Flexistipes sp.: one gene and its partner. The protein of the gene in region 2 binds, or shares a complex with, the protein of the main gene of each other region. Links are inferred from orthologs where the notes say so. Each region holds a gene or a part of one and is shown on either strand. Other genes may lie near its edges. The genes, in order: metK and groL.

Region 1 (9,604 bases), on a different replicon or contig from region 2:
CCTGTCTATTCCGACGGCAAAACCTATGCCGGGATAATCCGGCCCTCCCAGCTGTTTTACCAATCCGTCATACCTGCCTCCGGCTCCAACAGTACTGTTAGCTTCAAACTTATCGGTTATCATCTCAAAAGCCGTCCGCACATAATAATCAAGTCCTCTTACCATGAAAGGATTGACATCATAATTTATGCCTGATATCTCCAGATAATACTTCACACTGTCAAAATGTTCCCAACACTCAGAACACAGATAATCAATCATCACCGGTGCATCAGATGCAACCTTTTTACATCCTGGAACTTTACAATCCAGTATTCTCAAAGGATTTGTATTTAGCCTTCTTTTGCAGTCCTCGCACAATTCCTTTTCATATTTTGAAAAATATTCAATCAATTTATTTTTATAACCCGGGCGACATTCCGGACAACCAATAGAATTAATTTCAAGACGCAAAAACTCCCCTATTCCGCATTTGTCAAAAAAGGAGCACAAAAGCTGTATAACTTCGGCATCAACAAGAGGAGATGCCGAGCCGAAAGCTTCTACCCCGTACTGGTAAAATTGTCTGTAACGACCCTTTTGAGGCCTCTCTCTGCGAAACATGGGACCGTAGTAATAATACTTCTTAACTCCACTTGCCGCATAAAGCTTATTTTCAACTACACCGCGAACCACACCGGCCGTACCTTCAGGTCTCAGTGCAAGAAGATCACCATTTCTGTCTTCGAAAGCAAACATTTCCTTTTCTACAATATCAGTTGTACTGCCTATACCCCTGTCAAAAACTTCCGCCTTTTCAAGCACCGGCATCTTATATTCGCTGTAGCCGAACGACTCGGAAAGAGAATAAATAACTTTTTCAATTTTTCTCCAGTAACCGATCTCTTCGCCGTAAATATCCCTGAAGCCTCTGACCTTTCTAAACAAAAATTTCCTCCGGCTATCTTATATGTTATAATTTAAATAAAGAGCAGTATAAACACTGCGAACTTAACAATTTTGAAAAAAATCTCTGTAAGATATAAGTTAGATTTATGATGCTGTCAACTAAAAGAATGGAGGTGCCCATGTACAACATTTTCAGAATCGACAACGTTTATCAGGGGCGGCTGAAAAAAGATGAAGATCTGTATTACGGTCTGATGAATGAAATAAAGAATCTTAATATACACGAAGGTTTTATTGCCGGTATCGGCAGTGTTACAAAGGCTTCCATTACATTTTATAATCAAAAGGAAGGAACGTATGAAAACACACATGTCAATGAGCCTATGGAAATTATCTCGCTTAAGGGAAACATTTCTCTGAAAGATGACAAGCCGTTTGCACATATCCATATCACACTTGCCAAAAGGGATTTTACCGTAATCGGAGGACACTTACTGCCGGATACACCGGTTTTCGCATTCGAATATGAAATATTCTCATATGCCGGAGAAAATGCCAATGTAAGAAAATTTAATGAAGATACTAAGCTTTTTCTTTGGAGCTTTTGATATCGATAAGACTCAAAATCATACCGGCTGCTTCGGAAACTGAAAGTTTATCAACGTTAATAACCAGGTGATACAGTTTGTCATCACTGATATCTTCTCCGTAATAGTGCTGCAGATAGTTCCTTCGTTTTTTATCTATATCCTCGACAAGTTTAGAAGCTTCTTTTTTCGGGATATCCCTCCGGCTTGCAATCCACTCAACCCTTTTAGAAACAGGTGCATACAGCCTTATATGCAGAGTATTGCGGTGTTCCTGCAAAACAACCTGTCCACCTCTGCCCATAATAACGGCGTTATCCTTATCGGCAATAAAATGAAATACCCTTTCACTCATCTGCCTGAAAACATCGCTGTCAAAAACAGGACTGTAATCGACATCTTCTTTAAACAGCTTCTCCTTCTCATCGATAATTTTCTCCGCCAACGGTTCTTTGAGTTCTTTGCCGCTTTTGCCAAACATCTCTTTAAACATCGACAAATCAATATATTTGGAAAGCCTGGCGTTAATATTCGAATGCTGTTCCTCATCAAATTTTGATACCACCTCCAAGGGAGTATCCGCTAAAATTGAAATATATTCAATAATCTGTTTATTAATCATAGAATAATTAAGACGTCCGGCAACTTCTTCTCCAACTTTCTCTCCGGAACAGCCGAAACTTCTGGAAATTGTCACTACCGCCATTTTAACTCTCCCAAACGATGAATCTCACTGTGATTATCCAATAAATCATACATTTTTTCAACACTAATATGATTCTCCGGATGAACATAGTCCGGCTCAATCTCCAAAAGCGGCAGCACAACAAAAGTTCTGTACGGGAACTCTTTATGGGGCAAAAAGAGTGATTTACTTTTAATAATCCTTTTGTCAAAATCAATAATATCGATATCAATATTTCTGGGTCCCCATTTGTAAGGGGTATCCCTATGCATTATTTTCTCAATAGTTTTGCAAAAAGAAAGAAGCTGACAAGGATTGATAAAAGTTGATGCTTTTAATACAATATTAAAGTAGTCCGGCTGAGCATCAAGAAGCAATGACCGGCTTTTGTAAACACCTGAAACGGAGATAATATTCAGAAGAGAAGACAACCCTGCGATAGCAGATGACAGATTTTTGGCTTTCGGATAAATGTTTGATCCCAACCCCAAGAAAACTGTATTCATTCCTAACCAACCTCTCTACCTCTCTACCTCACCACTTCACTATCTCACCATCTTACCACTTAACTATCTTCCTACTTCCCCCCTTTTGTCTTCACTTTATTTCCCAGCTCATTGAGAACTTCGGCGAAAGTAGGATGATTAAATATATATTCGGAAATATTATCGATTTTAATACCGGACTGGATTAAAAGTGTAAATGCTGTCACAAGTTCAGAAGCACCTTTTCCGAAAATATGAGCACCGAGAATCCTTTTCGTTTCCCTGTCATAAATCACTTTTACCAGTCCTTTGTTAAACCCTATTATCAAAGATTTTTCAAGATTTGTATAGGTATACTTTACCGTCAAAGGCGAGAAACCTTTCAGTCTGGCTTCCTTTTCGGTAAAACCTACACTTGAAACCTCCGGATCTATGTATAAAACCTTCGGCATAAATTCGTATTTAAATTTTCTCTGAACACCTGATATATGTTTAGCAACAAATGAAGAGGATTTATATGCCCAGTTAACAAGCATAGTTTTTCCCGATGCATCGCCCACAAGATATATATTTTTATTGCTGGTTCTAAAGCTTTGGTCAAGCTCCACACCGTTCTCATTCATTTGGACACCGGCTTTCTCTAATGAAAGATTATTCACAGCAGGTTTACGCCCGACGGCAACAAAGATTTCCTCAGCCTCCATATTATCATCATCATCAAAAAAAAGAATACTCTTATTCCCTACTTTTTCCACATTCACTATATTGGCATTCTTTCTCAGATTAATACCGTTCCTCTTGAAGCTGTCTTCCAGTCTTTTGGTGACCTGCGGGTCAAACGTGGAGAGTATTCTGTCCGTTTTTTCTACAATATGGACATCACAGCCTAATCTTCTGAAAAATGTAGCATATTCACAACCCACAAAGCCGCCTCCGATAACGGCAACAGAAGCAGGAACTGTCTGAAGATTGAAAATATTATTTGCATATAGGAACTTTTTTGTGGAAGGTATTTCAAGGGGAGGGTTATACGAACCCGTGGCTACAATACACTTGCCAAATTTAACTTCGTGCTTTTTACCGGTTTGACGGGATTGAATTTTAAGTTTATCTTTGCCGGCAAATTCAGCAATACCCTGAAAAAATTCGGAACCGGCTTCACTTAGCTGGTCGGTGAAAGCCTTTACTATTTTGGTGGAGATGTTTTCAACATACTTCCTGGATTTTTTGAAGTCAAACGGAGCTTTAACGGCCTCTTCGGGTATATCAATAAAATTAACCGTTCTTGTCTTAAATTTATTGTACAAATAACTCAGATACAGGGCGGTGTTCGACATGATACTGCCCGAGAAACAATACCCGCCTCCGATGTATTCAGAAACCACAAGAACAGAAAAACCGGCAGCGGACAGCTGTGTAGCGGCGTTCACACCTGCTGGCCCCGCTCCTATCACTATAACATCATATTTACTTTGCACTTTTCACCTGTTCTGGTTAGGAGCCAAGCTTGCCCGCCAAATCTTTTATATCCTGAGCCCTGGCAGTGTCTTCCCAGGAAAAACCATCCCGGCCGAAATGACCGTAGGCTGCCGTACTTTTATAAATCGGTTTTCTAAGATCCAGCGCTTCCATAATACCTTTGGGGGTGAGATCAAATATTTTTCTGACAATTTTTTCCAGCTCTGAATCGGGGACAGCACCTGTGCCGTAGGTATTTACGGAAACAGATACAGGCTCGACCACTCCGATAGCATAAGCCAGCTGCAATTCACATCTGCTGGCTAGACCGGAAGCAACTATATTCTTTGCAACCCATCTGGCTCCATAAGCAGCACTTCTGTCAACTTTTGAAGGGTCCTTACCTGAAAAGCATCCGCCTCCATGTCTTCCGGAGCCTCCGTAGGTATCCACAATTATTTTTCTGCCCGTAAGTCCGCAGTCTCCCATCGGACCCCCCACAACAAATCTGCCGGTGGGATTGATATGATATGTGATATCTTCATCATCAAGCAGATGTTTGGGGATAACAGGTTTGATAACCTTCTCAACTATATCCTCTTTCAAATCGGAAAGTTTTATATCATCGGCATGCTGGGTGGAAACCACAACGGTATCCACTTTCACCGGTTTGAAGCCGTCGTACTCTATAGTAACCTGCGATTTACCGTCCGGACGCAGATAAGGCAGTATCTCCGATTTTCTGACATCGGAAAGCTGCATACAAATTTTGTGAGCAAGCATTATCGGAAGAGGCATTAACTCCTCGGTTTCATCACATGCAAAACCGAACATCAACCCCTGATCACCTGCTCCGCCGGTATCAACCCCCTGGGCGATATCAGGAGACTGTTTGTCAATACTCGTCATCACACCACAGGTCTCATAATCAAAACCGTATTTTGCCCTTGTATAGCCTATCTCCTTTACTGTATCGCGGACAACGCCGGGAATATCAACATATGTGCGTGTAGTAATTTCTCCGGCTACGATTGCCAGCCCCGTTGTCACCATTGTCTCACATGCCACTCTGCTGAAGGGATCCTCACTCAGCATGGAATCAAGGATGGCGTCGGAAATCTGATCCGCAATCTTATCCGGATGACCTTCTGTCACTGACTCTGATGTAAATACATACTTTTTCTTATCCATTCAACACCTCTTGCATTTATTAAAAAGTTACCGGCAATTACAATCCCCAGTAAACGAATAAATCAACTGGATTTTTTATGCTCGGAAATAATCTGTTCCATCCTGTCTTTTCCCCTGAGCTTGATTTTTTTAATCTCTTTTATCTTCCGCTCAACCTCAGGTGGTATGTATTTCAAGCTGTAAAGCGCTTCCAAGTCCTGCTCAAGCTTCACATGTTCGTCAAAGAGTTCTTTAAATTCCTTATTGGATTCCAACAGCTCTTGCACAACACCCTGATTCATTTTTAACATCTTGCACCCCTTGTACATATAATTTCATAACAAATCCGTCGATACCTTGTGAGTAATAATTTTTCCTCAATCCAATTTTCCTGAAGCCCTTCTTTTTATAAAGATTTAATGCAGGAGCGTTATCCTGTCTAACTTCAAGGAAAATATGACAACTTTTTGATTGTTCTATAAGAAACTCCATCAATCTATCTGCAATCCCGCAGCGTCTGAAATCCTTTTTTACAGAAATATCCAAAAGCTCCACCTCATCCAACATCCATCTGTAAATAAGGTAGCCTGCAACCTGATTTTTTTCGAGAAAAACATAAATTGCGGAATCTTGATTCATAAACTCTTCATATATAGAATTATATGACCAGGGCTTTTGGAAGTTTTCCTTTTCTATTTCAGCAATCAGCTTTATATGTGAGATATCAGCTTCAATTACCAAATTTGAGCTCCGCTTCGGATTTAGTCATATAAAAAGGAACACAGTCTCTTAAAAACTGTGAAAATTTATTGTGCATTATTGCCTTGCTAAGATCAACATCACCTGAATTCTTCGTATTAATCAAAACAATATCAGAATCTATCATATCTTCGGTCACATTCTGATATTCAGAATATTTCCCCCTCTCAAAATCGTATTCCCTTAGGGCGAAGGTTTTTCCGCGCAGTTTGCACGCTATTCTGCTTTTTGATTTATTGATAACCAGCGCAGCCGCATCGAGAGATGAGATCCCTGAAGGTTTTATTTCCAATCCTGCTGCAATGCCCTGAATTGAAGAAACGCCGATTCTTATTCCGGTAAATGACCCCGGACCGATAACAGCTGTAATACTATCAAGCTGACGCAGCTGCATAGACACACTTTTCAAACAGTAATCTATTGCCTCCAGAAGCATCTCATTCATTTTGTTTTTTAGTTTCAGAGATATGTTTGAAATAAGCTCGCCTTCTCTTACCAGCGATAAGGACAAATTTCCCCATGAAGTGTCGATTAGCAATGAGTTCATTAGCTTAATATTATCTAATTACCTTTTATAGTCAAGATTTAAAAACCCGTATGTCCGAAACCGCCCGATCCTCTTTCTGTTGTATCCAACTCGTCAGAAAGAGTAAATTCAGCCCTGTAAACTTTTGAAAATACAACCTGAGCAATTCTGTCTCCTGTATTGAAGACAAAGTCGTTATCACCAAAGTTCACTAAAATTACCCCTACTTCACCACGATAATCAGAATCAATGGTGCCGGGCGTATTAAGTATTGTTACCCCTTTTTTTAAGGCCAAACCGCTTCTGGGTCTGATTTGGGCTTCATATCCTTCCGGAATAGAGAAAGATACACCGGTCTTCACCAGTTTTATTTTCCCTGCTTTCACAATTCCCGCTTCTGCAGCAAATAAATCTGCCCCGGCTGATTCTTCGGTTTTGTAAACAGGAACCCTGCTGTCTTTTGTTTTTTGTATTTTAACGTTAATTTTTTTCATACCAAGAAAAAAAGGTGTCCTGAGACACCTTTAAATTCATTCCATATCTTTTCTGGTTATTTTATGTCTGCCCCGCTCGTCTTTGCCCAGGTATTTCACCTTAACTTCATCTCCCACCTTCAGGTAATCTGCAATACTTTTAATCCGTTCTTTACTGTATTGAGACACATGAAGAAGTGCTTCCACACCAGGCAGAAGTTCTACGAAAGCGCCGTATTCCATAACCTTTTTAACTTTACCGGTATAAACCTTGTTAATTTCAAGCTCCTGCACCAGAGCTTCAATCTTTTCTCTGGCATTCTCAATAGATTCCTTGTCCGTGGCAAAGATATTAAGGATACCACCGTCAAGTATATCTATAGCTACACCGGTCTCGTCTATAATGCCTTTAATCGTTTTCCCGGAAGGTCCGATAATAAGCCCAACCTTCTCAGGATTTACATTGATTCTTTCAAATCTTGGAGCGTTATCAGGCAGCTCTTTTGGTGAAGGAAGCTGTTCATTCATTTTATCGAGAATGTAAAGTCTGCCCTCTTTTGCCTGCTGTAAAGCCTCTTTCAAGATATCGCGGGATAGTCCCTCTATCTTTATATCCATTTGTAAAGCTGTAATACCATCTTTAGTTCCGGTAACCTTAAAATCCATATCTCCAAGATGATCTTCCAAACCCATTATATCTGTCAAAACGGCAAATTTGCCCTTCTCATAGATAAGCCCCATAGCAATTCCTGCAACGGCATCTTTAACAGGCACACCGGCATCCATAAGTGCAAGGCTTCCTCCGCACACCGATGCCATCGAAGATGAGCCGTTCGATTCAAGAATATCCGAAACAATGCGCATGGTGTAAGGAAAACTCTCCTCATCGGGGAGAATATACTGAAGAGCGCGCTCGGCAAGTGCACCATGACCTATCTCCCTTCTGCCGGGAGGTTTCATAAAACCGACTTCACCCACACAGTAAGGCGGAAAATTATAGTGAAGCATAAAACGTTTTGAAGTTTCTCCTTCAATATCATCCACCATCTGAGAATCCATTTTCGTTCCCAGAGTTGTGGTGACAAGCGCCTGTGTTTCACCTCTTGTAAAAAGAGCCGAACCGTGTGCTTTTGGAAGGAGGCCTGTTTCAATATCAATCGGTCTTATCTCATCGTATTTTCTGCCGTCAACTCTCTGCCCGGAATTGAGTGTAACTTCCCTAAATACATTTTTTTCCACAGCAGAAAAAGCATCGTTGTAAAGTTTGGATTTATCAGCAAATTCCTCTTCACCTAGTTCCTCTTTGACTTTTTCAAGATATTCCTCTTTTATTTCGTCAATAGCATCGTATTTTTCCTGTTTTCCGGGAATCATTACAGCTTTTTTCAGTTTATCCCCTATTTCGGAATTAACCTTCTCCACCAAATCTTCCGGAGTGGAGAAATCACTGAAACTGATTTTTTCCCCGCCCAACTCATCTCTCATCTGTTTCTGAACGGCTATTATTTTTTTGATTCCTTCATGACCGAACTCCAGAGCATCAATAACTTCATCTTCAGAAACTATGTCCATTCCGGCCTCGACCATTACAATAGCATCTTCCGTACCGGCAACAGTTATATTCATTTCAAGCTCATCAAGTTTTCCTGCATTAGGATTCAACACAAGCTCACCGTCTATTCTTCCCACACGCACGGCACCGACAGGCCCGTTAAAAGGTATATCGGAAATCATCAGTGAAGCACTGGCAGCATTGAGTGCCAGAATATCACTTGAGCAAACCTGATCACTTGAAACCACCATAGCCACAATCTGGGTTTCATTTCTGAAACCGTCAGGAAAAAGAGGCCTTAAAGGGCGGTCAATCAACCTTGATATTAAGGTTTCCCTGTCAGAAGGTTTAGCTTCTCTCTTAAAAAAACCTCCCGGTATTTTGCCCACTGCGTAGAATTTTTCGAAATAATTCACTGTAAGGGGGAAAAAATCTATCCCCTCAGGTGCTTTATTGCTGCACGTGGCGGTAACCAGCGCAATAGTATCACCATGCTGCGCCCAAATGCTGGCATTAGCCTGTTTGGCTTTCCAGCCCGTCTTCAGATAAATCGGCTCGGAGTTTTCCCCGAGCACGATTTCGTAAATCTTCTCTTTGTTTTCCATATTACTTCCTTATTCCCAGATTGCTTATCAATTTTTTGTACCTGTTGTAATTTTTCTTTTTAAGATAATCCAGCAGCTTTCTTCTTTTGCTGACTAATATCAACAGGCCTTTTCTTGAATGATAATCCTGCGGGTGAGTTTTAAAATGTTCAGTAAGGTCTTTTATTCTATTGGTTAAAAGTGCCACCTGAACTTCCGGAGAACCTGTGTCATTGTCATGCACCTTAAATTTCTCCATAATCTCCTGCTTTTCTTCTTTTGCTAAAGCCATTTTACACCTCCTTGTAAAAACGAAAATTCTATCAAAAAAAAATTTATTTTACAATAATTTTATCAAAATATTCGAATTAAAGTTTATTTTTGAACACCTTAACAACTTTAATCGGTTTTCTGCTTCTTTTCATCTTCCTGCCAAA
Region 2 (2,866 bases):
TTTTTCCCATTTATACACCTCGGTTTAGTCTGATGCAGGAGAATATAGTGTATTTTCTGTTTTTTTTCAAACAAAAGTTTAGTTTTACCAAAAAAAATTCAACTAAACAAAAATAAAATTTTTAAAAATTTTCTCTTGATTTTTTTTACATGATTTATATAAATATAAAAGCTGTTAGCACTCGTTGATGGTGACTGCTAATAAAATAAAATATAAAACAAAACAAGGAGGTAGAAATGGCCAAAATCAAGCCGCTCCACGACAGAGTTTTAGTAAAACGGGTGGAAGCAGAAGAAAAAACAGCTTCAGGTATCATAATTCCTGATAGTGCTAAGGAAAAGCCCCAGGAAGGCGAAGTGATAGCTGTAGGCGAAGGTAAAGTTTTGGATAACGGTAGTAAAGCAGAGTTATCTGTAACAACCGGGGACAAGGTACTTTTCAGCAAGTACGCGGGAACGGAAATTTCATTGGATGATGAAGATTATCTGATAATGAGAGAAGACGATATCTTAGGAATTATTCAGTAATTGGAGGTGAAAAGATGGCAAAAGCAATAACATTTAGCGAAGAAGCAAGACAAGCTATTTTAAAAGGTGTAGATAAACTTGCAAATGCAGTAAAAGTAACATTGGGTCCCAAAGGAAGAAATGTATTAATTGAAAAAAAATTCGGTTCTCCGACAGTAACAAAGGACGGAGTCACTGTTGCCAAAGAGATTGAGCTGGAAGAACCTTTGGAGAACCTTGGAGCCCAGATGGTTAAAGAAGTGGCTTCCAAGACAAGTGATATAGCAGGTGACGGTACAACAACTGCTACAGTTCTGGCACAGGCACTGTATAAAGAAGGTATCAAAAATGTAGTTGCCGGTGCCAATCCTATGGAACTTAAGAGAGGAGCTGAGAAAGCGGTTGAAAAAGTTGTGGAAAAGCTGTCAGGAATATCCAAGACTATTTCTGATAAAAAGGAAATCGCCCAGGTTGGTACAATCTCCGCAAACAATGACTCAGAAATCGGCGGAATTATTGCAGACGCTATGGACAGAGTGGGCAAAGACGGTGTTATCACAATAGAAGAAAATAAATCCACTGAAACAGTACTGGAAGTTGTTGAAGGGATGCAGTTTGACCGCGGTTATCTTTCCCCCTATTTTGTAACCGATGCTGAAAGTATGGAAGCTTCCTTTGAAAACGCATATATACTTATCTATGATAAAAAAATATCAAACATGAAAGATGTTCTCCCTGTGCTTGAGCAGGTTGCAAAACAAAACGCTCCGTTTGTAATAGTAGCCGAAGATATCGAAGGTGAGGCGCTGGCCACTCTTGTTGTTAATAAACTCAGAGGTACATTGAACTGTGCTGCGGTTAAAGCTCCCGGTTTTGGCGACAGAAGAAAAGAGATGCTTAAAGACCTGGCTGTGTTAACCGGTGGACAGGTGATCAGTGAAGATGTTGGTCTTAAACTTGAGAGCGCTCAGTTAAGCGATCTTGGTAAGGCTAAGAAAATTACCATTGATAAAGAAAACACAACTGTCGTAGAAGGCGAAGGTAAAACTGAGGATATCCAGGCAAGGGTTAATCAGATTAAAAAACAGATCGAAGATTCAACAAGTGATTACGATAAAGAAAAACTTCAGGAGAGACTTGCCAAGCTTGTCGGCGGTGTTGCTGTAATCAAGGTTGGGGCTGCTACTGAAACAGAAATGAAAGAGAAAAAGGCAAGAGTTGAAGACGCTCTCAATGCTACAAAAGCAGCCGTTGAAGAAGGCATTGTTGCAGGCGGCGGTGTTGCACTTGTAAGAGCAATGAAGGTCCTTGACGAGTTAAAGCTGGAAGGCGACGAGCAGATCGGTGCCGATCTTATAAAGAAATCGCTGGAGTTTCCTCTCAGGCAAATTGTTGAGAATGCCGGATACGAAGGGTCTATAGTTGTTAACAAAATCAAGGAAGCAAAAGATGATAACTATGGATTTAATGCAGCAACAGAAACTTATATGGACTTAATTGAAGCCGGTGTTATTGATCCTACCAAAGTTACACGTAGTGCTCTGCAAAATGCGGTATCCGTTGCAACTCTCATGTTGACAACAGAAGCCACAATTACAGAAGTTCCTGATAAGGACGATAAGTCCGGCGGTGCACCCGATATGGGCGGCATGGGCGGAATGGGAGGCATGGGCGGAATGATGTAAGCCCGGCCTTCTTTCAGATATTAAAAAAGGGAGCCTGAATGGCTCCCTTTTTTTGGTTTTGACAAGATTTATGAACAGACTATCTGTTTAATACATCGGCAATTTTCTTCGCGAATTTACACATGTCATCATCAGAAGCATACTTTTTCTTTTTCATGGAGAATCTTATATTGTCATCCTTAAACCTTGGAACAATATGAAGATGGGAGTGAAAAACCTCCTGACCTCCTGCTTCTTCAACATTCTGAATTATATTTATTCCGTCGCACTTAAGCGCCTGTTTAATTCCTTTGGCTATTTTCTGGGCAACGGGGTATGTTTTTTCCCCAACATCCTCAGGAGCATCCAGAATATTGTTGAAGTGTTTTTTGGGAATAAGCAATGTATGCCCGTAGTTAATTGGGTTAATATCCAGTATTGCAAAAAAGTCATCGTCTTCATAAACTCTTTGACAGGGGATTTCCCCTTCCTTCATTTTACAAAAGAGACAATCCATGTATGCCCTCCTATTACTTAATTGACAGTATTATCTTAATAATTTAGTATTATAAAAAACAAAAGTAAAGGAAACTATGCAAAATTATGTATTTGATCTTGATAACACCCTTTATCATCCGGACACAGGAATTCTGGAGGAAGTAAACCACAGAATAAACAGTTTCATGATTCATAAGG

What was found.
Region 1: the proteins of groL (region 2) and metK are in contact, whole or in part, in a cryo-EM structure (PDB 8P4O), measured with the Escherichia coli proteins. The link is inferred for Flexistipes sp. from one-to-one orthologs.

The regions. Positions count from the first base shown.
Region 1 is NZ_JAXKVW010000007.1:97,317-106,920, reverse strand. Bases 3,218-6,017 are described here. They hold metK (methionine adenosyltransferase), read right to left. Parts: upstream 5,295-6,017; coding sequence 4,140-5,294; downstream 3,218-4,139. Other genes in these bases: tsaB (tRNA (adenosine(37)-N6)-threonylcarbamoyltransferase complex dimerization subunit type 1 TsaB), read right to left, coding at 6,004-6,017; rimI (ribosomal protein S18-alanine N-acetyltransferase), read right to left, coding at 5,535-6,014; UMU13_RS06620 (DUF465 domain-containing protein), read right to left, coding at 5,357-5,575; UMU13_RS06630 (dihydrolipoyl dehydrogenase family protein), read right to left, coding at 3,218-4,123. Outside these bases: hisS (histidine--tRNA ligase), read right to left, coding at 1-927; UMU13_RS06645 (PPC domain-containing DNA-binding protein), read left to right, coding at 1,068-1,496; UMU13_RS06640 (cytidylate kinase-like family protein), read right to left, coding at 1,471-2,181; folK (2-amino-4-hydroxy-6-hydroxymethyldihydropteridine diphosphokinase), read right to left, coding at 2,172-2,666; more of UMU13_RS06630, read right to left, coding at 2,738-3,217; more of tsaB, read right to left, coding at 6,018-6,579; dut (dUTP diphosphatase), read right to left, coding at 6,618-7,052; pnp (polyribonucleotide nucleotidyltransferase), read right to left, coding at 7,089-9,188; rpsO (30S ribosomal protein S15), read right to left, coding at 9,190-9,459; tRNA pseudouridine(55) synthase TruB, read right to left, coding at 9,536-9,604. UniProt on the Escherichia coli protein: Catalyzes the formation of S-adenosylmethionine (AdoMet) from methionine and ATP.
Region 2 is NZ_JAXKVW010000001.1:191,575-194,440, reverse strand. It holds groL (chaperonin GroEL), read left to right. Parts: upstream 1-541; coding sequence 542-2,191; downstream 2,192-2,866. Other genes in the region: UMU13_RS00845 (pyrimidine 5'-nucleotidase), read left to right, coding at 2,764-2,866; UMU13_RS00850 (HIT family protein), read right to left, coding at 2,271-2,687; groES (co-chaperone GroES), read left to right, coding at 237-527; leuC (3-isopropylmalate dehydratase large subunit), read right to left, coding at 1-10.